One region of the Arthrobacter sp. 05N428_2 genome, then DNA from elsewhere that is predicted to be linked to it. Evidence: predicted binding sites of a transcription regulator. Region 1 holds the regulator's gene; the other holds the start of a gene.
The links. Region 1 encodes Rex, which represses fermentation and respiration genes when NADH is low (regulators of the CRP and FNR family bind a similar motif). Its sites were predicted from a motif close to CTTGTGAANNNNTTCACAAG; they were not measured.

Region 1 (11,540 bases):
CTGGAGATCGGCGCCCAGCTCGAGACGGGGGGTGCCTCGGCGGCGGCCATCGCCGGCATCATGCTGGAGAGTTTCCTGGTGGGCGGCGCGCAGGCCCTGGACGTCGCCGAACACGCCGCCGGGAACGACGCGCTGCTGTACGGCCAGAGCGTCACGGATGCCTGCATGGACTGGGACGTCACCGCCTCGGTGCTCGGCCAGCTGGCGGCGTCGGCGCGAACCCGGCGCACCCTAAGCTGAGCCCGGCACCGGGAGGACGGCCGGTGCGGGTATCCTGCGGAAAACCTTGGCAAATTCCTGCGTAAGGCTTTCACATTGGCACCACGAACCCCTAGAGTATCTAGCACATGGTTGTTTGATGGCTCAGCATCGGCACACCGCCATGTCGTTCAGACGGGGCAGCCGTTCGCTTGAGCAAAAGGAATAAGAGAAATGTCTTCGGAGGCCAACTTCTCCAACGCGCGCTTTCTCACCGTGGCCGAGGTCGCGGATGTCATGCGGGTATCAAAGATGACCGTGTATCGCCTGGTGCACTCCGGTGAAATGCCGGCGGTGCGTTTCGGCCGCTCCTATCGTGTTCCGGAAACCGCCGTCGAACAGTACCTCAGGGGTGCTGTTGTCGACGGACGCACCGAGACGGGCTGAGCTTTCTCCCGTCCCGCGGGGCCTTAACAGACCTCTCCCCGAGGCCTGCGGTCGTGGTGTGCCCCCGATAGGCGGTACCCTGTTAAGGAACGTTTTACGTCATTGTAAGAACCTGTCAGTTGTGCAGTCTGCTGCTTAGCCCGCGGACCCTTCCCAACGGGCAGGTAATGCATCTAGCCGGTAAGGAACTTTCGTGGGTTCAGTTATTAAGAAGCGTCGCAAGCGTATGGCCAAGAAGAAGCACCGCAAGCTGCTTCGCAAGACGCGCCACCAGCGTCGCAACAAGAAGTAGAACTACTTCACACAGCGTCAATGCCCGTTGCCTTCCCGGCGGCGGGCATTTTCTTTGTCCCGGAGCGGGCGCGCCGGCTGCGGGGCGGCTTTACGCCGCGGGGCCGCGGAAGCGGGAGAAGCCCCGCCACAAGCCGTAGATGGCCCCGCCGACGGTCGCGGCCTTGAGGCCCAGGGTTGCCGCCCGGCGTCCTGACCGGAAGTCGTAGACCGGCCAGTTGTGTTCGCGCGCGTGGCGGCGCAGCCGGGCGTCGGGGTTGATGGCCACCGGGTGCCCGACCATGCCGAGCAGTGGAATGTCATTGTGCGAGTCGCTGTAGGCCCAGCAGCGGTCCAGGTCCAGGCCTTCGGCCTCGGCTAAGCCGCGGACCGCCACGGCCTTGGCGGGCCCGTGCAGGATCTCGCCCACGAGCCGTCCGGTGTAGGCCCCGTCGTGGATCTCGCCGACCGTGCCGAGGGCGCCGGTGAGGCCGAGCCGGGTGGAAATCACGGTTGCCACCTCGATCGGGGTCGCCGTGACGAGCCAGACCCGGCGGCCCATGCGCAGGTGCTGTTCGGCCAGCGCCTTGGTGCCGGGCCAGATCCGCGACTCGATCATCTCGTCGTAGACCTCTTCGCCGAGCACTTCAATGTCCTTGACTGTCAGACCGGAGCCGAGGCTGAGGGCGGTGTCGCGGACGGCGTGGACGTCGTCGATGTTTTCGCCGCGGAGCACGAACATCAGCTGCTTCCAGGCGAAGCCGGCAGCCTGCGGAATGGTGAACGCCCCGCGCTGATGCATCTTGCGGGCCACATGGAAAAGGCTGGCGCCCCGCATGAGGGTGTTGTCGACGTCGAAGAAGGCGGCCTCGCCATGCTGCGGTGGCACATCCGGCCCCGTGGGGACAGCGACGATCTTCTCCTCGGGCATGCCACGAGTCTAGTCAATGCCAGCGGGCCGCATGCGCAGCAGGCACGCCGCCGCACCGCGTGGGAACCCCTGGGCCGCTTCGACGCGTGACGCAGGGCGGGGCTACCGTGGATCCATGGCCAAACCCGTGCTGCCCCCCGATGTAGTCCTGATTACCAAAGCCAACTGCCACCTGTGCGCGGACGCGCGCGACGCCGTCGGGCGCGTCACCGCAGCCCTGGGACTCGAGTGGTCCGAGCAGTCGATCGACGACGACGCCGGCCTGCGCGAGCGCTATGCCGAGGAAATTCCCGTGCTGCTGGTGGACGGCGTCCAGCGGGATTTCTGGCGGATCGATGAGGCGAGACTGGCCCGAACCTTGCGCCGCGCGCTGGGCCAGCAGGCCTGAGTGCTCCCTGAACCGGCGGCCGGTGCTCGCGCCCTCTGCTTTGTGGCACGAACTCCCGGGGCTCTAGAGTGGAGAAACAACGCGACGCAATGGAGCAGATAGTGACTTCGCTGGATTCATCACCCGATGCCCTGCCCGGGGGAGCCGGTTCTGCCGCCAAGCAGATCCCGCCCGCGGCCGTGGCCCGGCTGACCCTCTATCTGCGCGCCCTGACCGCACTGCTGGCCGAGGGCGTGGACCGCGTATCCTCCGAGTCGCTGGCCGAGGCCTGTGGCGTCAGCTCCTCCACCCTCCGCAAGGACCTCTCCTACGTGGGCTCCTACGGGACCCGGGGCGTGGGCTATGAAGTGCAGTACTTGAACCGTCACATTGCCGCGGCGCTGGGTCTGACCCATGACTGGAAGGTGGCGATCGTCGGCGCGGGCAACCTCGGCAAGGCGCTCGCCCGCTACGGCGGCTTTGAATCGCGGGGCTTTGACATCGTGGCCATTTTCGATGCCGACCAGATGGTGGTGGGCAGCGAGGTGGGCTGGCTGCGGGTGAGCGACGCCGCGGACCTCGAATCCGTGCTGCACCGCACCGGTGCCAACATGGCCGTTCTGGCGCTGCCGGCAGCGGTGGCGCAGGGCGTGTGCGACCGGGTGGTGGCCTCCGGTGTGCGCAGCATCCTGAGCTTCGCCCCGGTCCTGCTCCAGGTGCCGCCGGGCGTCAATCTGCGCAAGGTGGACATGGCCACCGAACTGCAGATTCTCGCCTATCACGCGCAAAGGGCGCAGGACCCGGACGACGCCGACTAGCTGTCGGCTGTTCCGGATCCCGCGCCCTGATACCCCGCCTGCGGCGGGTGCCTGGCCTAGCGGCCGTAGGGGTTCTGCGCGTATGGGTTGGCGAATGGCTGCTGCTTCCGAAAGTACGGGGACGTCGCCGGAAGGTACAACATCACGATGCCTGCAATGCCTGCCAGCACCGCAAGGGTTCCGATGCTGAGCGGGAGCAGGCTGAAGATAGATAGGACCGCGAAGACGGTGCCGAGGATCCGCGCCCAGTTTCTGCCCTTGCGGACGTTGATTGCCACGAGCGCGTAAAGGCCCGCGCTGATCACGGCGAACACCACGATGGTGCCGACCAAGAACGGCTTGACTTCGCTGAAGTTGACGTCAGCGCCGCTTGTCGCCATCTGGCGCTGGAACATGTCCCGCAAGGCCGGGGTGTCCAGACCCCCGATGGACAGGAGGAGAGAGAGCACCCATATTGCGCCGGAGGCCACGATGAGCCAGAACGCAATATTGACGAGCTTCGGCACGCCGCCGGGACCCTGCTGCTGACCGTAGGGCGACTGGCCGTAGGGGGACTGGGCGTACGGGGACTGGCCGTAGCCCGGCGCCTGCTGGCCGTACTGGGGAGCGTTCTGACCATATTGCGGAGCCTGCGCGGCATTCTGGCCGTACTGCGGGGCCGTCGGCTGCTGTCCGTAGCCCGGCGCCTGCTGCCCGTACTGGGGCGTGGTCTGACCATACTGCGGGGCCGTCGGCTGCTGTCCGTAGCCCGGCGCCTGCTGCCCGTACTGGGGTGCGTTCTGGCCGTACTGCGGAGCCTGCTTGCCCGACTCGGGTCCGTCCGGGCTGGAAGGCTCGACTGGCGGGTTACTCATGGCGGTCCTTTGCATTTCGGTGGCGGGATGGGTTACCGGGACCGGTGTCAGAACCCGCCCCAGCGTGGTTTAACTCCACCGTACCCCGGGGCCACTGAGGTTTGGGTCATTCCCCAGAGGTATTCTCGGCCAGCGCCCGCCGTCGTCGTGCGGTGCTGCAAGCAGGCCGCCGAAACGGCGAGAGCCGCTCCCACTTGGGGCCGCTCTCAAGTCCGGCGCGGACTACGCCCAGATGTACTCTTCGGCGATCGCCCCGTCCCTGGGATCGTTCTCTGATTCGGGGACTAGAACCGGCCCTTGAAGGCGTTGAACCACGACTGCGAGTTGGGCAGCCACATCAGGACGGTCGCGGCCACGCTGATCACAAAGCCGGGCCAGCTGCCGCCTCCCGCGATGCCCGTGCTGAAGGCTGCGAGGACCAGGCTCACGCCGGCGGCGATGGTTAAGGCGAATCGGGCCCATTCCCAGCCCTCCTTCATCTTCATCGCGAGCGTGACCTGGGCCCCCGCCAAGGCGAGCGCGATCAGAACCAGCAGCATTAGCAGGATGCCCGCCGGCGGTGACACCACGAAGAGGACCACGGCGCCGAAGAGCCCGATCACTCCGGCGAGAAGTCCCAGCAGGCCCCCAACCACCCAAACCCAATAGGAGATCTTCAGTTCCGGGGGCATCGACGGGAGTGTAAAGATTCCGGAATAGCCACCCGCCGGCCAGACTTCATGGAACGTGCGCGGCCGGTCGGCAGGCCACTCGAAGCGGAACCCGCCGGGCCGGCCGGGACCGCCTGACTCCTCCGACGCCCTGGCCGGACCCGGCTGTTCCGCACTGGCGGGTGGGACGTTTCCCGGCTGCGGGGGAGTGCCGCGTGGCTGTTCGGGCTTGGGGACGTCACCGGTGTTGCTCATGATTTTCACTTTAGACTGCGGGACCAGCGCTTCCTAGCAACCTCCCGCGGCGGTGCGGAGTCCGGCCAAACACCCCCCCGATGGAGCGCGCCGGATGCCGGACCGCCTAAGCAAGACACCCCGCTCCATCCAGGGATGGAGCGGGGTGTCTGAAGCGTCTCCGACGGTGGCCGGAACAGCCTGTCCGCCCTCAGGGGGCGGCACGGACTACGCTGCGGGGGCGATGAAGGCCAGTTCGAGGTTGATGGCAACCTTGTCGCTGACCAGCACGCCACCGGCGTCGAGGATAGCGTTCCAGGTCAGGCCGAAGTCCTTGCGGCTGATGGTGGTTTCGGCGGTCAGGCCGGCGCGGGTGTTGCCGAACGGGTCAACGGCCACGCCGTTGAGCTCGGTCTCCAGGGCCACCGGGCGGGTGACACCCTTGATGGTCAGTTCACCCACCAGTTCGTAGGCGTCGCCCTTGGGGACAATGGCGCTCGAGACGAAGGAGATTTCCGGGAACTTCTCGACGTCAAAGAAGTCCTCGCCGCGGACGTGGCCGTCGCGGTTGGCATCGCCGGAATCGAAGCTCGCCGTCTTGATGGTGGCGTTCACCTTCGAGTCACTGACGTTTTCGGCGAGGTCCAGGGTTGCGTCGGCCTCCTTGAACTGGCCGCGGACCTTGCTGATGCCTGCGTGACGGACGCTGAAGCCGATTTCGCTGTGCGAGGGGTCGAGGGTCCAGGTGCCGGTGGTGAGGTTGGCGGGAAGTGCCATGGGGTTCTCCTTGGGTCGGGTGGGTGGTGCACAAGTTCTACTGAGCGTGGGTCGAAGCCCTATTTATTGAAGCCTCAACTAACCGCTTCACCCAGTATAAACATGCATTTGCATCTTTTATTCCGGCGTTGGGGAACATTTCTTCAAAAGTTTGAGTTCTACTTCTCGTAGAAGATTTCGCCATTGCGCCTGCCCTTTGAGAAACTGGTACACATGCCCCAAGCCACTGTTCATTTGCTCCGCCACGGCGAGGTCCACAACCCCGAGGGTGTCCTGTATGGCAGGCTGCCGGAGTTCCACCTCTCCGAACTGGGCCAGGAGATGGCCCGGACGCTGGCAGAGCACTTCAGCGAACGTGCCGCGCAGGGTGCCAAGATCGTGCATCTCGTAGCCTCCCCGTTGACCCGCGCGCAGGAAACCGCCCAGCCGATCTCGCAGGCCCTCAACCTTGACATCGTCACGGAGGAGCGGATCATCGAGGCTGCCAACTACTTCGAGGGCCTCCACGTCTCCAAGGCCGAACTCCTGAGGCCGAAGCACTGGCCGATGCTGCGCAATCCGCTCCGGCCGTCCTGGGGCGAGCCGTACCGGGAGCAGGCCGCGCGGGTGACCGCGGCCGTGCAGGATGCGCGGCTGCGGGCCATCGAACTCGGCGGCGACGGCGCAGAGGCCATCCTGGTCAGCCACCAGCTGCCCATTTGGGCCGCCCGGCTCAGCGCCGAGGGCCGGCCGTTGTGGCACGACCCGCGGAAGCGCGAATGCACGCTCACCTCCGTGACATCGCTCGTGTTCGACGACGCCGGGACGCTGCTGCGCGTGGACTACAGCGAGCCTGCCTCCGCCCTCCTGCCCGGTGCGTCCAGCACCCCCGGGGCCTGAGCATGTTGGGAAACGACCCGCGGCTGACCCGCCGCAGCCTCCTCACCGCCGGCGGCGGGGCGCTGGCCCTCGTGCTGGGGCTCTCCGGCTGCGCCCAGGAGGACGCCCTGGCCAAGCAGGCCAAGGCGGGTGACAACAAGAACTACGTCGCGGGTGACGGCTCGGTGACCGAATTCGCCGTCGCCGACCGGAAAAAGCCGGTGGACATCAAGGGGACGTTGTTCGACGGTACCGCCGTCACGGCGTCGGCCTTTCCGGGCAAGGTCACGGTACTCAACTTCTGGTTCGCCGCCTGTGCCCCGTGCCGGGTGGAGGCGCCGTCGCTCGAATCGCTGCACCAGGAGTTCAAGGGCCACGGCGTGCAGTTTTACGGCGTCAATCTGCGCGATGAGAAGCCGACGGCGGAAGCGTTCGACAAGACCTTCAACCTGACGTATCCGAGCTTCAACGACAAGGATGGGGCGGTCCTGCTGGCCGTGTCCGGACTCGTTCCGCCCGGCGCTGTCCCCACCACACTGGTGCTCGACAAGCAGGGCCGGGTCGCGTCCCGGGTGCTCGGCGAAATCCAGAAGGGCACCCTCAAGTCCCTCATCGCCGCCGCCGTGGCCGAGTGATCGAGTAGATGACCCCGTGAACAGCCCCTTCGCCGAAGCGATCCTGAGCGGATCGCTGCTGCTCGCCATCCCGGTGGCGCTCTTGGCCGGCCTCGTCTCCTTCCTCTCGCCCTGCGTGCTGCCGCTGGTGCCCGGCTACCTCGGCTACGTGACCGGGCTGACCGGCGTCGACCTGCAAAAACAGAAGCGCGGCCGGATGCTCGCCGGAATCGGGCTGTTCGTACTCGGCTTCTCGGTGATCTTCGTCCTCCTCGGCGGCGCTTTCGGCCAGCTGGGAACGCTGATCACCGGCTCGCAGAACGCGTGGATCACGCAGCTCCTGGGCCTGCTGGTGATTGTGATGGGCGTGGTCTTCATGGGCGGCTTCGGCTGGCTGCAGCGCGACGCCAAGATCCAGGCCAAGCCGCCGGCCGGGCTGTGGGGAGCGCCGCTGCTGGGCATTACGTTCGGCCTGGGCTGGGCGCCGTGCATCGGCCCCACCTATTCGGCCGTCCAGCTGCTGAGCCTGTCCGGCGGTTCCTCCGCGGCGAAGGGCGCCCTCCTGGCCTTCGTGTATAGCCTTGGGTTGGGCATTCCGTTCCTGCTGATCGCCCTGGCCATGCGCCGCGGCGTGGGCGTGCTGTCCTTCTTCCGCAAGCACCGGCTCGCCATCCAGCGCACCGGTGGCGGCATCCTGATCGTGCTCGGCGTGCTGATGGCCAGCGGCGTATGGGGGGCCTGGGTTTCCGGGCTGCAGTACTGGTTCCAAACCGATGTGACATTGCCGATCTGATGAGCGAGCGAGTGAACGTAAAGAAGAAATCCCCGGCCCCCGGCACGCCCGAAGCCGGTACGCCTGAACCCGGCACGCCTGAACCCGGCAGCAGCCCCGCCGGGGCCGTTTCCGCGGCCAAGGCCGGCGCCGTCCTCCCCGCGCTTGGTCCGCTGGGCATGCTCCGCTGGGCATGGACGCAGCTGACCAGCATGCGCACCGCGCTGTTCCTGCTGCTGCTGCTGGCCGTCGCCGCCGTGCCCGGATCGCTGTTCCCGCAGCGGCCGACCAACCCCGCGATCGTCACGCAGTACATCAAGGACCACCCGGACTACGGCAAGATCCTGGACTCGCTGCAGCTTTACGACGTGTACTCCTCAGCGTGGTTCTCCGCCATCTACATCCTGCTGTTCATCTCGCTGATCGGCTGCGTGGTGCCCCGCGCCATCGCGCACTACAAGGCCCTGCGTTCCCAACCCCCGCGGACCCCTGCCCGGCTGTCCCGGCTGCCCGAATACGGCACCCTGGTTATCCCCGCCGACGCCGGGATCCCGGCGTCGGGCGCCATTGATGACGCCGCCGCGCTGCTGAAGAAGCGCGGCTACCGCGTTGAGGTCCGGGACCACGACGGCGCGCGGCCGTCGCTCGGAGCGGAGCGCGGCCTCTTCAAGGAGGTCGGCAACCTTGTCTTCCACACCGCCCTGATCGGCGTGCTGGTATCCGTCGCGGCCGGCGTCCTGTTCGGCTACAGCGGGCAACGGATCCTGGTCGAGGGGGACACCTTCGTGAACACCCTGGTGGGCTACGACCAGTTCAGCCCAGGCACAAATTTCCAGAGTAGCCAGTTGCAGCCCTACTCCATCCAGCTGGACAAGTTCCAGATCACCTTTGACCGCGAATCCAAGGGCAAGTTCGGCCAGCCGATCGACTTCACGGCCAACGTGACCACCAAAGAGAACCCGGACGCGCCCGCCAAGCAGGAGGTGCTGAAGGTCAACGATCCGCTCAGTCTGGGCGGCACCAGCATCTACCTCACCGGCAACGGTTACGCCCCGGTGGTCACGGTGCGCGATGGCGCCGGCAACGTCGCCATGCAGGGCCCGGTCGTGGCCAAGCTGCAGGGCGACAACTACTACTCCTCGGTGGTCATCAAGGTCCCCGATGCCAAACCGGAGCAGCTCGCCTTCGCCGGCTTCTTCCTGCCCACCGCGTTCGTCACGCCGGAAGGTGTTTCCTTCAGCGGCGATCCCGACCTGTTCAACCCGCAGCTGACGCTGAATTCCTACTACGGCGACCTCGGATTGAACAGCGGCTCCCCGCAGAACGTTTTCGAACTCGACGTCAAGAAGCTGACGCCGCTGAACGCGCGCAACCTGCCCACCAAAGGCATCGTGCTGACCCCCGGCGCCACGCAGACCCTCCCGGACGGCAAGGGCACCATCACGTTCGACGGCGTGAAGCGCTACGTCGGCGTCGACATCCACCACAACCCGGGCCAGGCTTACGCGCTGTTCTTCGCGCTGCTCGCCGTCGCCGGGCTCGTCACCTCGCTCTACGTCAACCGTCGCCGCGTCTGGGTCCGCACCGGAACCCACGCGGATGGCCGGACCATGGTCGAGTACGGCCTCCTGGCCCGCGGCGAGGACCACCGGCTCGCCGGGGAAGCGGCCGCGGTCCGCGCCCTGCTGGCGGCCGCCTGGCCGCTGGACGACGCCGATTCCCAGCCCGCTCCCAGCGCCAAGGCGGATAATGGCCGCGCGGAGACCGGCGCAAACGGTCCCGCGGGCACCGCGACGTCACTGGAACACCCCACAGCAGACTCCATCCAGTCCATAGCAGGCTCGCCTGCGTCAAAGAAGGATCAGTAATGCCGATGATCAACGAAACCATGGGCCAGTACAGCGAGCTCTTCATGCTGCTCGCCGCCGGTACCTACACGGTGGCCTTCATCGCGTTCGCCTGGGACCTGGCCAAGAGCAGCAAAACCCTGCGCGCGGTGGACCTGAAGGCGGCGGAACTGTCCGGCGCCGAGGTGGCCCGGGTCCCGGTGGGCGCCGGCGTCGGGGCTTCCTCCGCAGCCGTTGACCGTGCCGACTCCGACGTTAGCGGCCCGGCCGGGCGCGCCGAGCGTCCGACGTCGTCCGCGGCGCGCAGCGACGGAGCCGGGCAGACCGCCGACGGCGCCATGCGCTACTCCGCCGAACGGCGCGTTCCGGCCCGGGTGGCCGTCGCCCTGACGGTGCTGGGTGTCGCGATCCACGCCGCGGGCGTCATCACCAGGGCCCTCGGCGCAGGCCGGGTGCCGTGGGGCAACATGTACGAGTTCCTGACCACCGGCGCGTTCGTTGCCGTGGCGGTCTTCCTTCTGGTCCTCATCCGCCGCGACCTGCGCTTCCTGGGCACCTTCGTGGTGGGCCTCGCGATCATTATGCTCGTTGCAGCCTCGGTAGCGTACTGGACGCCGGTGGGGCACCTCGTCCCGGCGCTGCAGAGCTACTGGCTGGTCATCCACGTCTCCATCGCAGTGCTGTCCTCCGCCCTCTTCACCCTGACGTTCGCAATGTCCGCGCTGCAGCTGGTCCAGTCGCACCGGCAGAAGACCATTGCCGCCGGCGGGGCCGACAAACTGGGCTTCATGCGCCTCGTGCCCAACGCCCTGAGCCTGGAAAACCTGTCCTACCGGATTAACGCGATCGCGTTCGTCGGCTGGACCTTCACGTTGATGTTCGGTGCCATCTGGGCCGAGAAGGCCTGGGGCCGGTTCTGGGGCTGGGACACCAAGGAAGTCTGGACCTTCGTGATCTGGGTGGTCTACGCCGGTTACCTGCACGCCCGTGCCACCCGCGGCTGGACCGGAACCCGTGCCGCCTGGCTCTCGATCGTGGGCTACCTGTGCGTGGTCTTCAACTTCACCATCGTGAACCAGTTCTTCAACGGACTGCACTCCTACTCGGGACTTTAGGGCGCCGGGGAGTCCCGGGGTTCACGGACCCCGCTGGGCTAGCCGGAGGGCCGCTGCGCTACGTGCGCGGCGGCCCTTCCGTGTTTGGGCGGCATCGTAGGGAGGGCATCCGCTTTGAGCTCCGGCCGGTTTCCCCATTTTTTGGCCTCCAATTTGCCAAAGATGGGCGCTATGTTCCACGGAGAGCGGCCATTCCTGTCAGACGGGCGCCCGGTTGGGCCGAATCGCACAGTACTTCCCCGCCAGGTCATCAGGTGGCCGCCCTGCGCCTGAGCCCCAGACGAGGTACGGGCAACTAGTTGCCCGTACCTCGTCCGAGCTCACCGGGCCCGACTCCGGTAGATGGCCCGTCCCCCGTCCAAGCGCTGCCCGTGCCTACCCGTCGACTTGCCACAGTCGGCCGCTGAGCCGGCGGCTTAGCGGCCATTGCTGTCAAGTGGGCTCCCGGTTCCGGCGCCATGGCAAAGTACTTTCCGGCCAGGACATCAAGGTGCCCGTCCTGCGCCTGAGCGCTAGGCGCGATATTCGAGGGCCGGGCGCAGCCGGGCGGCAGCCAGCCCCGGATGCAGCCTACGTCGTCGACTTGCCACAGTCGGTCGCTGAGCGGGCGGCTTAGCGGCCGTTCCTGTCCGATAGGCGCCGGCCAGAATCAGCCACGGGGCCGGTAGGCCCCGGACCGGGGTCGGGTGACCAGCCGCGTTCCATCAAGGCTGCCCGCACCCGGGTAACTGCAGCCGGCTCCATCCCGAGAGCGAACGGGGTCAAATGCCACTGGGTCAAGACGACGA
Region 2 (11,540 bases), on a different contig from region 1:
AGCGGGACCCTTCGGTAAACCGGGCGTCGGGCAGGTCGCGGCGGAGGATGTCGTTCCGGGTGTCGCAGCCGTTGCCGTCGACATCGAGCCATGCCTGGCCGAAGGCGCTGCGGTCATAGCCGTTCGCGGCTGCACGGCCCTTGACCGGCAGGGTCTCCAGCACATCCGCCGCGAGCTCATCAGGCACCGGCCGCACCGGCGCGACGGCCTTCATCCAGCCCGCCGCGAGCACCGGAGCGTCACGGGGACCGGCGGTCGGCGGCTCTGCCACGGCAAACTGGCCCGCGGTGAAGAACCAGACAACGGTGGCGGCCAGCGCCAGCAGTCCGGCCGTCAGCAGGGCCCACGCCTGGCGGGACCGGCGCCGGGCGCGCCGGAAGTCGGTCCAGGTGGCGGTCACGGACGTTTCCGCGCAGGATGGGTCTGCAGCACCCTCACAGCCTAGGACGCAGCACCGACGCCGGACCGGATCTCCACAGTGTGCAGGACAGGTCCAGCGCCGGTGCACCAGTCCCAAGGGCTCCCGGGCCGGGAGCTCAGGGCTGCGCGGTCATTGTTCCTTGGTGACCCGGCGGAGGTCCTCCTCGGCGAGGGCCATCAGCCCTTCCAGTTGGCTGACCCGCGCGTCGTCGACCTCGCCGGCCTCGCGCTTGGCGCGGGCGTCGTCAAGGAGGCGCTTGGCTTCCTTGGCGTTCCGCCGTGCCACGTCGAGGGCATGTTCCAGGGTGGTTTCGTGCTCCACAGCCGAGTTCTGTTCCATGGCTCCATTGTGGTGCCCATTCCCGGCCGTTTCCAGAGACCCGGCCGGGAACGTCCTCAAAATGCGGTTATCCGACCTCGACCGGGAGGCCTGCCGCCTCCAACGTTGCTGCGGCATCCTTGGCCGGGAACGACGGCGGGTTCACGCCGGCCATTTCTTCCATGACGCGGACCACCTGGCAGCTGTAGCCGAACTCGTTGTCGTACCAGACGTACAGCACGAGGTTCTTCTCGTTGGAGATCGTGGCCAGGCCGTCGACGATCCCGGCGCGGCGGGAGCCGACGAAGTCGGTGGAGACAACCTCGGGCGAATCGATGTAGTCGACCTGCTTCCGCAGCTCCGAGTGCAGCGACATCTCCCGCAGGTAGTCGTTGACTTCATCCCTGGTGGTGCCGTTTTCCAGGCTCAGGTTCAGGATGGCCAGGGACACGTCCGGGGTGGGCACCCGGATGGAGCTTCCGGTCAGTTTCCCAAGGAGCTCCGGCAGGGCCTTCGCTACTGCCTTTGCGGCACCGGTCTCGGTAATCACCATGTTCAGTGCGGCGGAGCGGCCGCGGCGGTCACCCTTGTGGAAGTTGTCGATCAGGTTCTGGTCGTTGGTGAAGGAGTGCACCGTTTCGACGTGGCCGTGCACGACGCCGTAGCGGTCGTTGATCGCCTTCAGCACCGGGGTGATGGCGTTGGTGGTGCACGACGCCGCGGAGACGATCTTGTCCGAATCGGTGATCGTTGCGTGGTTGATGCCGTGCACGATGTTTTTCAGCTCGCCCTTGCCCGGCGCGGTGAGGAGCACCCGGGAGACGCCCTTGCTCTGCAGGTGCTGGGAGAGGCCGTCGGCGTCGCGCCAGCGGCCGGTGTTGTCGACCACCAGTGCGTCGTGGATGCCGTAGCCGGTGTAGTCGACAGTTGCCGGGTTGTCCGAGTAGATCACCTGGATCTGGACGCCGTTGGCGGTGATGGTGTCGTTCTCGAGGTCCACCTTGATGGTGCCTTCGAAGGAGCCGTGAACCGAGTCGCGGCGCAGCAGGCTGGCGCGCTTGGTCAGGTCGTTGTCGGAGCCGCGGCGCACCACGATCGCACGCAGACGCAGGCCGTGGCCACCGCCGGCCTTTTCGATCAGGAGGCGGGCCAGCAGCCGGCCGATGCGGCCAAAGCCATACAGGACGACGTCGGTGCTGGTGCGGTCGTCGCCGCCGCGCTTGCCGACAACTTCGGCGAGCTCTTCGCGCAGGAATGCGTCCAGGCTGACGCCGTCGCCTTCGGCACGGTACTTCTCGGTCAGGCGGGCGATGTCGATGGCCGCCGCGCCCAGGTCCAGTTTGGTGAGGGCATCCAGCAGGGGTGCGGTCTCTTCGAGCCGCAGCTCTTCCTTGCTCATCCGGCGGGCGAAGCGGTGCGCCTTCAGGATGTTCATCGTGGACTTGTTGATCAGGCTCCGGCCGTGGATGGAAGTCACCACGTTGTTTTCGCGGTACAGCCGGCCGATCACCGGGATCATGGCCTCGGCGAGGGCCTCCCGGCCCATCCACGTATCAAGACAAGAATCTGACGTCTGGCTCACAGAACTACCTTCCTAAAATCCACCGCACACGTCCTCGTGTGCGGAAGTCGGCCGCCGGCGGGTCTCCGGAACCTAGGTGCTGCGGGGATTCGGTCCACCCCGTGCGCCTGCTTGAACCGCAAAGAAAAGCCGCCGGCTGCGAACGCAGACCCGGCGGCAGAACCTCTACGTTCGCTCTCCATTCTAGGGCGGCCCGGCGGCTCCGCCGGGCCTGGCCGGCGTGAAATCACTCACACGCAATCCGGGCCGGTGGTCCCCCCGTCACATAGGATGACCGCATGGGACTCATAGTTGCACTTCTTGTCGTTTGGCTCATCCTGTCGATCCTGGGCTTCGTCGTGAAGGGCCTGCTTTGGCTGGCCATCATCGGCCTGGTCTTGTTTGTCGCGACCGTGGTTTGGGGTTGGGTGAAGCGGAAGGCGAAGGCCTGATCCGACACCCGGTTTTGACTGGAGGGGCTGGCACCACAAGGTGCCGGCCCTTTCGTCTGTCCGGGGGGTGTCCGGCTCAGTGTGTGGGTTCCCATGCGCTGGCCGGGGGCCTCGCGGCCGCCGGCGCGGTGGTGGGATGGGTTGACCGATACGCCGGGTTCTGTGTTCCCGCGCTGTTACCGGCGCGGGAGTAGCGGCCATCCATCTACGGACGCCGTTGCCGACGCCCTCCAGCAGCCTACCCGGACACTCGGGCGAGCAGCCCTCAAACGTGCCCTGTCTGGCCTTGCTCCGGGTGGGGTTTACCTAGCCTTCCCGGTCACCCGGGAAGCTGGTGGTCTCTTACACCGCCGTTTCACCCTTACCTGCTCCCTGGCCGTGCGGACACGGCTCGGGGCAGGCGGTCTATTCTCTGTGGCACTGGCCTGCGGGTTACCCCGAGTGGGCGTTACCCACCACCCTGCCCTGCGGAGCCCGGACGTTCCTCGAGCCACTTGCGTGACGCGCGGCCGCCTGGTCAACCCATCCGTCGTTCATTCTACGGTCTCCCCGACTGTCCCGCCGCAGCGGCGCCATTTGGCCACGCCGGTGGGAGAATTGAAGCAAGTATTCCGCTAGTCGAGGAAGCGATTCGGATGGACGTTACCGCCGTCGTCGTATGGCTGATAATTCTGGTTCTGCTGTTCATCGTGGCCCGGATGTCGATCCGGATTGTGCGCCAGTACGAGCAGGGCGTGCTGTTCAGGCTGGGCCGGGTAATCGGCGTCCGGATGCCGGGTCTGCGCTTGATTGTTCCGGTGATCGACAGGCTCCAGCTGGTCAGCCTGCGGATCGTGACCATGCCGATCCAGTCCCAAGGCATCATCACCCAGGACAACGTCAGCGTGGACATCTCCGCGGTGGCGTACTACCGCGTGATCGATGCCGTGAAGTCCGTCGTGGCGATCGAAAACGTGGCCGCCGCGATCAATCAGATCGCGCAAACCACGCTGCGGAAGGTGGTGGGCCGGCACAGCCTGGACCAGACCCTGTCCGAGACGGAGCACATCAACAGCGACATCCGCGAAATCCTTGACGCCCTTACGCTGGAGTGGGGCGTCGAGGTGACACTCGTGGAGCTCAAGGACATTCAACTGCCGGAGAGCATGAAGCGTGCCATGGCCCGGCAGGCCGAGGCTGAGCGGGAGAAGCGCGCAAAGATCATCGCCGCCGAAGGTGAATCGATCGCGGCCGCGGCGCTGGGCGAAGCCTCCGACACGATGATGGCGCACCCGTTGGCCCTCCAGTTGCGCAACCTGCAGTCCCTCGTCGAAATCGGTGTGGACAAGAACACCACAGTCGTCTTCCCCGCCCCGCTAATGAGCACCATCGGCGAGCTGTCCGCGTTCTTGGCGCGGGAATCCCGTGCGGCCGGGGTAACGTCGCCGACCGTGGCCCCGGCAACGGCTCCGGCGTTTGTCCCCTACGAGGCCTCCGCACCGGCTCCGGTTCCGACCCCGGTCGCGGCCTCCGCAGCGGCTCATGTGGCAGCGGCACCCGCCAAGGTGGCGTGAGCGGATAGACCTCCAACGCCGGTCCGCGGCCATCCCGCCGCCGCCGGTAGGATCGTACGGTGCTGATTCTGCTGCCACCCTCCGAAGGCAAGACCCCCGCCACCGGCGGTGACGCCGTCGAACCGGCGTCACTCAGTTTCCCCGGCCTTAATGGCCACCGCGCCAAGGTCCTCGAGGCGCTCGGCACCGTCAGCGCCCATGAGGATGCGCTCGCCCTGCTCGGCGTCGGCGCCTCCCTGAAGGCCGACGTCGAACGCAACACCCGGCTGCATGCCGAGCCCGCCGCGCCCGCACACCAGGTGTACTCCGGGGTGCTCTACGACGCGCTGGACTACCGGTCGCTGACTTCCGTGCAGCGGAAAAAGGCGGATGCCTCGGTGCTGGTGATTTCCGCGCTCTGGGGTGCCATCCGCTTTGCGGACCGGGTGCCGGCGTACCGGCTGTCGATGGGCACGGCGCTGCCCGACGTCGGACGGCTGGCCTCCTTCTGGAAACCGCAACTGGCGGCAGCCCTCGCCGCGGAAACTGCCGGCGAGCTGCTGGTCGATTGCCGCTCCAGCACCTACGCGGCGGCGTGGGCTCCTCCGCCGGAACAGACGGTGGCCGTGCACGTCTTCACCGAGGTCAACGGGGTCCGCAAGGTGGTGAGCCATTTCGCCAAGCACACCCGCGGGGAGCTCGCCCGGCACCTGTTGGCGCGGCGTGGCAAGTCCCCGGAGACGCCCGCGCAACTGCGGAAGGCCGCGGCCGAGAAGTGGTCCGTGGAACTGGTTGACGGCACGGCCCGGAAGCCGCACGCCCTCAACATCATCCTGCCCAACTAGCTCGCATTAGGTGGCGTTTTCAGGGCTCAAAGCGACAACAAGTGCCAGCCAGTTGGGTGGTTAGGCCCATTCGGCGGAGCGGACCAGGATGCACCCGGAATCGGGGCAAAAGACGATGTCGTCCTCCGCGGCGGCCTTGATTTCAGCGAGGTCGCCGGGGCTCAGCTGCATGCCGGACCCCTCGGAGGTGCCGTGGAAAAGCCGGGCCGCGCCGACGCCCCGCTTGGCGAGGGTCTTCTCGTAGACGGCAAGCATTCCGGCGTCCAGGCCGGCTGCGAACTCGGCCCGGTGGCCGCGCACCACCGTGGCTTCTGCGGCCACTTCGGCCAGCTGCTCATCGAGTTCGGCACGGATGCTGCCGAAGGAACCTTGGATGTCATCAACAATCTGCTGTTGCGTGGCCTGGCGCAGGCGCAGCGAATCCAGCCGCTCCAGAACTTCGAGTTCGACGTCCTCCAGGTCCGAGCGGCGCTTGTTCAGTGACGCGATGTCGCGCTGCAGGGCCACGAGGTCCTTGGAGAGCCCGGTACCGCTGTTGAGCCTGGCCTCGTCGCGTTCGATCCGGGAGGCGACCTGTTCGACGTCGGCCTCGGCGCGTTTGAGTTCGAGTTCGGCGTCGTGCACCGCCACCTTAGCGGCCCCGAGTTCGCCGTTGGCCACTCCGAGGGCGGCTTCCAGGTCGGTGATCCGGGAGTCGCTTTCAAGGCTGCGGCGGCGGTTGGACAGAGACTTGAGTTTGGCATCCAGTCCCTGCAATTCAAGCAACTTCAACTGTTCCGCCGGTGCTGCCTTGGCCACTATTTCCTCCGCGTGTTCACATACCGGCCGGAGCCGGGCACCGTACCGGCGCTCTTTAGACTCTAGCGCCTAGCGTGCTCCCCGGCCTCGCTACGTCCCCACCAGCTCCCAAACCTCGCTGCGCTCGGTATGGGTCCCTCGCCGGTGTGGGCCCGGCGACGGACCTCGCCAACAAGGCTTAACCCGGAGTCAGAATGAAGTCCCACGGATCGCTGTTGGTGTTGCTCACCCGGATTTCGATGTCGTGCCCCTGGTCCGTCAGCACGTTTCCGAGAGCCTCGGCGGCCGCCGGCAGCCACAGCCACTCGCTCGCAAAGTGCGACACGTCGATCAGGTAGGGCCGGTCGTTGACGGCGGCCTCGCGGGCCTCCGACGCCGGATGATGCCGCAGATCCGCGGTCAGGTAGACGTCGGCGTTGCTCGCGCGGACCTCATTGAACAGCGAGTCGCCCGCGCCGCCGCACAGGGCCACCCTTCGCACCAAACCGTCCCGGTCGCCGGAGACCCGCACACCGCCTGCAACTGAGGGCAGGATGCCAAAGACCCGCGCGGCAAAATCCCCCAGTGTCTGGACGTCGGGGAGGTCGCCGACGCGGCCGATGCCCTCCTCGGGAAGGCCGTTTGTGGCGGGAGTCAGGGGCACCACGTCCTGCAGGCCCAGCGCGTCGGCCAACACGTCGGAGACGCCACCGACGGCGGAGTCACCATTGGTATGGACAGTCATCAGGGCGGTTCCGGACTCAATCAGCCGGTGGACGGCCTTGCCCTTGGGGGTATTGGCTGCCACCGAGGTGACGCCCTTGAGCAACAGGGGATGGTGCGTGATCAGCAGCTCCGCGCCCCAGCTGACGGCCTCCTCGATCACCTCGAGCGTGGGATCGACGGCAAACAGGATCCTGCTCACCTCGGCGGACGGATGCCCGGCCACGAGGCCCACCTCATCCCAGTCCTCCGCCAGCGATTCGGGCCAGAGCTCCTCGACGGCCAGCAGGATCATGCCCAGTGTCGCGGCCGAGCCGGGGCCCGCGGCTTCGGCGGGCTGAACTGAAACGTCGGTGTTCTCAGGTTCCATACCCTCATTTTTACCCTATCCGCGGCGCCGGCAGCCCCGGCAGGGCGTTCCGTGAACGCCGGAGTCCCGCGTCCGGGAATGATCCGGGCCGTTCGTCCATTGAACAAGGCATGAGAACTTTCGTGCTCGGCGGGGGCTGCTTCTGGTGCCTCGACGCCGTCTACCAGAAAACCAAGGGTGTCAGCTCGGTGATTTCCGGCTACACCGGAGGCCATGACCGCAACCCCGATTACTACTCCGTCTGCTCCGGAACCACCGGGCACGCCGAGGTTGTGGCCGTGACCTTTGACGAGGAAATCGTTCCGGCCGACATCATCCTGGACATGTTCTTCGCCCTGCACGATCCCACGACGCTGAACCGGCAGGGCTACGACGTCGGCACGCAGTACCGTTCCTCAATGTTCTACGAGACCACCGAGGAAAAGATTCTCTTCGAAGAAGCGATCGAGCGGAACCAGCAGCTGTGGACGCATCCCATCGTCACCGAGGTGAGCCGGCTGCCTCTTTTCCACGTGGCCGAGGATTTCCACCAGGACTACTTCGCGAAGTACCCCGAGCAGGGCTACTGCCAGGTGATTATCAACCCGAAGCTGGCCAAGGCCCGGAAATATTACTCCGCATGGCTTAAGGCTTAGCCAGGGTTCAGAGGCCCTCGTTAGGCTGACCTTAAAATTCCCTCCTCACGGATAGGCATACACACCCATGGCACGGATCTATGACGACGTTACCCAGCTGGTCGGCGGCACCCCGCTGGTCCGCCTCAACCGGCTCAGCGAAGGCCTGGACGCCACGGTGGCGGTCAAGTTGGAGTTCTACAACCCGGCCAACAGCGTCAAGGACCGGATCGGGGTCGCGATCGTCGACGCCGCGGAGAAGTCCGGCGCGCTGAAACCCGGCGGGACCATCGTCGAGGGAACCTCGGGGAACACGGGCATCGCCCTGGCCATGGTCGGCGCGGCCCGCGGCTACAAGGTCATCCTCACCATGCCGGAGACCATGTCCACCGAACGGCGCGTCATGCTCCGCGCCTACGGCGCTGAGATTGTGCTGACGCCCGGTTCCGACGGCATGCGCGGCGCCGTCGAGAAAGCCCAGGAGATCGTCGCCAACACGGAGAACTCGATCTGGGCCCAGCAGTTCGCCAACGAGGCCAACCCCGAGATCCATCGCCGGACCACCGCGGAGGAAATCTGGACCGACACCGACGGCAAGGTGGACATCTTCGTCGCCGGTGTCGGCACCGGCGGGACCGTCACCGGCGTCGGACAGGTACTCAAGGAGCGCAAGCCCGACGTGCAGATCATCGCCGTCGAGCCCAAGGACTCGGCCATCCTCAACGGCGGCAACGCCGGTCCGCACAAGATCCAGGGCCTGGGCGCCAACTTCGTCCCGGAGATCCTGGACACCAGCGTCTACGACGAGGTCCTGGACGCCAGCCTGGAGGATTCGGTGCGTGTGGCCCGCGAACTGGGCATCAAGGAAGGCATCCTGGGCGGCATCTCCTCCGGTGCGATCGTCTGGGCGGCGCTGGAGCTCGCCAAGCGCCCGGAGAACGCCGGTAAGCTGATTGTTGCCGTTGTCTGCGACTTCGGGGAGCGCTACATCTCCACCGTGTTGTACGACGACATCCGCGGCTGAGTCCAGCCCGTTGGCCACGACTTCGTAGAAAGATCTTTGTGAGCTTCTTCGCAAGACTGAGGGAAGACCTCGACGCCGCCCGGTCCCACGACCCGGCGGCGCGGGGCTCTTTCGAAAACGTCCTGGCCTACTCCGGCCTGCACGCGATCTGGGCGCACCGCGTCACGCACCGCTTGTGGCAGAACCCCTCGCTGCGTTTCCCGGCCCGGCTGATCTCCCAGCTGGCCCGGTTCCTGACCGGCATCGAGATCCACCCCGGCGCCACCATCGGCCGGCGTTTCTTCATCGACCACGGCATGGGCGTCGTGATCGGCGAGACCGCCGAGATCGGCGAGGACGTCATGATCTACCACGGCGTCACCCTCGGCGGCCGTTCGCTCGCCAAGGTCAAGCGGCACCCCACCATAGAGGACCGCGTCGTCATCGGCGCCGGCGCCAAGGTCCTGGGCCCCATCACGATCGGCCGGGACAGTGCCATCGGCGCCAACGCCGTCGTGGTCAAGGACGCACCGGCCGAGTCGATCCTGACAGGCGTGCCGGCGACCTGGCGGCACCGCGACGCCCAGCGCGAAACCAAGCCCGCCGTCGATCCGGCCGAATACGAGATCGATTACCACATCTAGCCGCCCCGTGGGCCATTGTCTATCCCGGAAAGCGCTGGTAAATCTTCCAGAGCACGACGTCGAACGCGCGGTCCGGCAGCAGCCGGCGCAGCAGCAGGATCGCCCGCGCACCCTTCCCCACCGGGTAGCGGGTTCTGGGCCGCGGCGAGGTGGCTGCGTGGACGATCGCATCGGCAATCACTGCGGGCTCCGAGGACAGCGCCGAACCGTCGGTGGAGGCCAGCGCTGCAGCCACGACCTTCGCCTGGGCCGCGTACGGTCCCGCGCCCGAGCTGGCCCGCAGCCCCTCGGCGGCGATGGCGCCCCACTCGGACTGGGTGCCCCCCGGTTCAATGATCGACACCCGGATACCGTGCGGCGAAAGCTCCACGCGCAGCGAATCGCTGAGTCCCTCCACGGCGAATTTAGTGGCGTGGTACCAGGCCCCCAGCGGCTCGTACATCTTGCCGCCGATCGAGGAGACGTTGATGATCCTGCCCCTGCCTGCGGCCCGCATGGCCGGAAGCACGAGCTGGGTCATCCGGGCCAGGCCGAAGACGTTGACGTCGAACTGCCGCCGGGCCTCGGCGAGTTCAACCTCTTCGAGCGAGCCGTACGACCCGTAGCCGGCGTTGTTCACCAGCACGTCGATCCGGCCGTGGGCGGCGAGCACTCCCCCGACGGCGGCGTCCATCGAGGCCCCGTCCGTCACGTCCAGCGCCACGATCCGGACGCCGTCGGCCTTCAGCGGTTCCATTTTCTCCACCCGCCGGGCGCCGGCGTACACGGTAAAACCGTGCGCCGCGAGCTTCCGGGCGGCCTCGAAACCTATCCCGGTGGACGCCCCGGTGACAAATGCGACAGGCTGGGGCATGAGCAAGACTCCTTAGGACAGTGCGGCCGGACTGGCAGTGCGGCCGGGAAAACTGTGCGGCCGTAAACAGGAACGGCCGGCGCCCCCAGAGTATCGGGTAGCGCCGGCCGCCGTGCCGGAACGGACCGGACTAGTGCGTGTCCACCGCGGCGATTTCCGACTTGTCCTCGCCCCAGAGGGTGTGGAAAGTGCCTTCGGTGTCATTGCGGCCGTAGGTGTGGGCACCGAACAGGTCGCGCTGGCCCTGGATCAGGGCGGCCGGGAGCCGTTTGCGGCGCAGGCCGTCGTAGTAGGCCAGCGAGGAGGAGAACACCGGGACCGGGATGCCCAGCTGCACCGCGGTGGCCACCACGCGGCGCCAGGCCGGGAGCAACTCGGCGATCGCCTTGGTGAACGCCGGGGCGAACAGCAGGTTGGCCGGCTTCTCTGCCGCGGCGTAGGCCTTGGTGATGTCCTTGAGCAGCTCTGCCCGGATGATGCAGCCGCCGCGCCACAGCGAGGCGATCTCGTCCAGCTTGAGGTCCCAGCCGTACTCCGTGGCCGCGGAACCGAGCATGTCCAGCCCCTGGGCGTAGGAGACCAGCTTGGAGGCGTACAGCGCCTGCCGGACATCCTCGACAAAGGTTTCCGGCACGTCGACGGCGGCCTCGCCGCCGGTGAGCAGTTCCTGCGCCAGCTTGCGCTGCTCCGACTGCGAGGACAGTGCGCGGGCGAAGACCGATTCGGCGATGCCCGACGTCGGGGAGCCCAGTTCGAGGGCGGAGATGACCGTCCAGCGGCCGGTGCCCTTCTGTCCGGCGGCATCCACCACGACGTCGACGAAGGGCTTGCCGGTCTTGGCGTCCACGTGGCCGAGGACCTCGGCGGAGATTTCGATCAGGAAGGAGGCGAGGTCGCCCTTGTTCCACTCGGCAAAGATCTTGGCCTGCTCGGCCGGTTCGATGCCGGCACCGGAGCGCAGCAGGTCGAACGCTTCACCGATGACCTGCATGTCGGCGTATTCGATGCCGTTGTGCACCATCTTGACGAAGTGTCCGGCGCCGTCGGTGCCGATCCAGGCGCAGCAGGGCTGGCCGTCGACGTGGGCCGCGATCTTTTCCAGCAGCGGACCAAGCGCCTGGTAGGACTCCTTGGAGCCGCCGGGCATGATCGAGGGGCCGTTGAGGGCGCCTTCCTCGCCGCCGGAGACACCGATGCCCACGAAGTGCAGGTCCTTCTTCGCGAGGGCGGCTTCGCGGCGGCGGGTGTCCTCGAAGTGCGAGTTGCCGGCGTCGATGATGATGTCGCCCGGCTCCAGCAGCGGCTCGAGCTGTTCGATCACGGAATCCACCGGCTTGCCGGCCTTGACCATGATGAGCACACGGCGCGGCTTCTCCAAGGAGTCGACCAGTTCCTGCAGCGTTTCCGTGCGGATGAAGTCGCCCTCC

Region 2: the regulator Rex is predicted to act here: its motif matches at 2,539-2,558, upstream of AC1DGI_RS02625 (glyceraldehyde-3-phosphate dehydrogenase).

What each region holds. Positions count from the first base shown of each region.
Region 1 is NZ_JBFTMR010000010.1:52,868-64,407, forward strand. It holds gene AC1DGI_RS12460 (3-deoxy-7-phosphoheptulonate synthase) at 1-240, shown strand, start outside; gene AC1DGI_RS12465 (helix-turn-helix domain-containing protein) at 433-645, shown strand; gene AC1DGI_RS12470 (30S ribosomal protein bS22) at 839-937, shown strand; gene AC1DGI_RS12475 (HAD family hydrolase) at 1,028-1,846, opposite strand; gene AC1DGI_RS12480 (glutaredoxin family protein) at 1,962-2,234, shown strand; gene AC1DGI_RS12485 (redox-sensing transcriptional repressor Rex) at 2,336-3,031, shown strand; gene AC1DGI_RS12490 (hypothetical protein) at 3,088-3,885, opposite strand; gene AC1DGI_RS12495 (hypothetical protein) at 4,170-4,556, opposite strand; gene AC1DGI_RS12500 (YceI family protein) at 4,998-5,546, opposite strand; gene AC1DGI_RS12505 (histidine phosphatase family protein) at 5,760-6,425, shown strand; gene AC1DGI_RS12510 (TlpA family protein disulfide reductase) at 6,428-7,039, shown strand; gene AC1DGI_RS12515 (cytochrome c biogenesis CcdA family protein) at 7,056-7,811, shown strand; gene resB (cytochrome c biogenesis protein ResB) at 7,811-9,658, shown strand; gene ccsB (c-type cytochrome biogenesis protein CcsB) at 9,658-10,752, shown strand; gene AC1DGI_RS12530 (hypothetical protein) at 11,365-11,540, opposite strand, start outside.
Region 2 is NZ_JBFTMR010000002.1:186,417-197,956, reverse strand. It holds gene AC1DGI_RS02635 (HNH endonuclease family protein) at 1-400, opposite strand, end outside; gene AC1DGI_RS02630 (hypothetical protein) at 551-760, opposite strand; gene AC1DGI_RS02625 (glyceraldehyde-3-phosphate dehydrogenase) at 828-2,321, opposite strand; gene AC1DGI_RS02620 (hypothetical protein) at 2,600-2,752, shown strand; RNA gene rnpB (RNase P RNA component class A) at 2,886-3,277, opposite strand; gene AC1DGI_RS02610 (slipin family protein) at 3,388-4,305, shown strand; gene AC1DGI_RS02605 (YaaA family protein) at 4,365-5,129, shown strand; gene AC1DGI_RS02600 (zinc ribbon domain-containing protein) at 5,190-5,927, opposite strand; gene AC1DGI_RS02595 (Nif3-like dinuclear metal center hexameric protein) at 6,106-6,999, opposite strand; gene msrA (peptide-methionine (S)-S-oxide reductase MsrA) at 7,110-7,634, shown strand; gene cysK (cysteine synthase A) at 7,702-8,637, shown strand; gene epsC (serine O-acetyltransferase EpsC) at 8,676-9,260, shown strand; gene AC1DGI_RS02575 (oxidoreductase) at 9,280-10,113, opposite strand; gene gndA (NADP-dependent phosphogluconate dehydrogenase) at 10,244-11,540, opposite strand, start outside.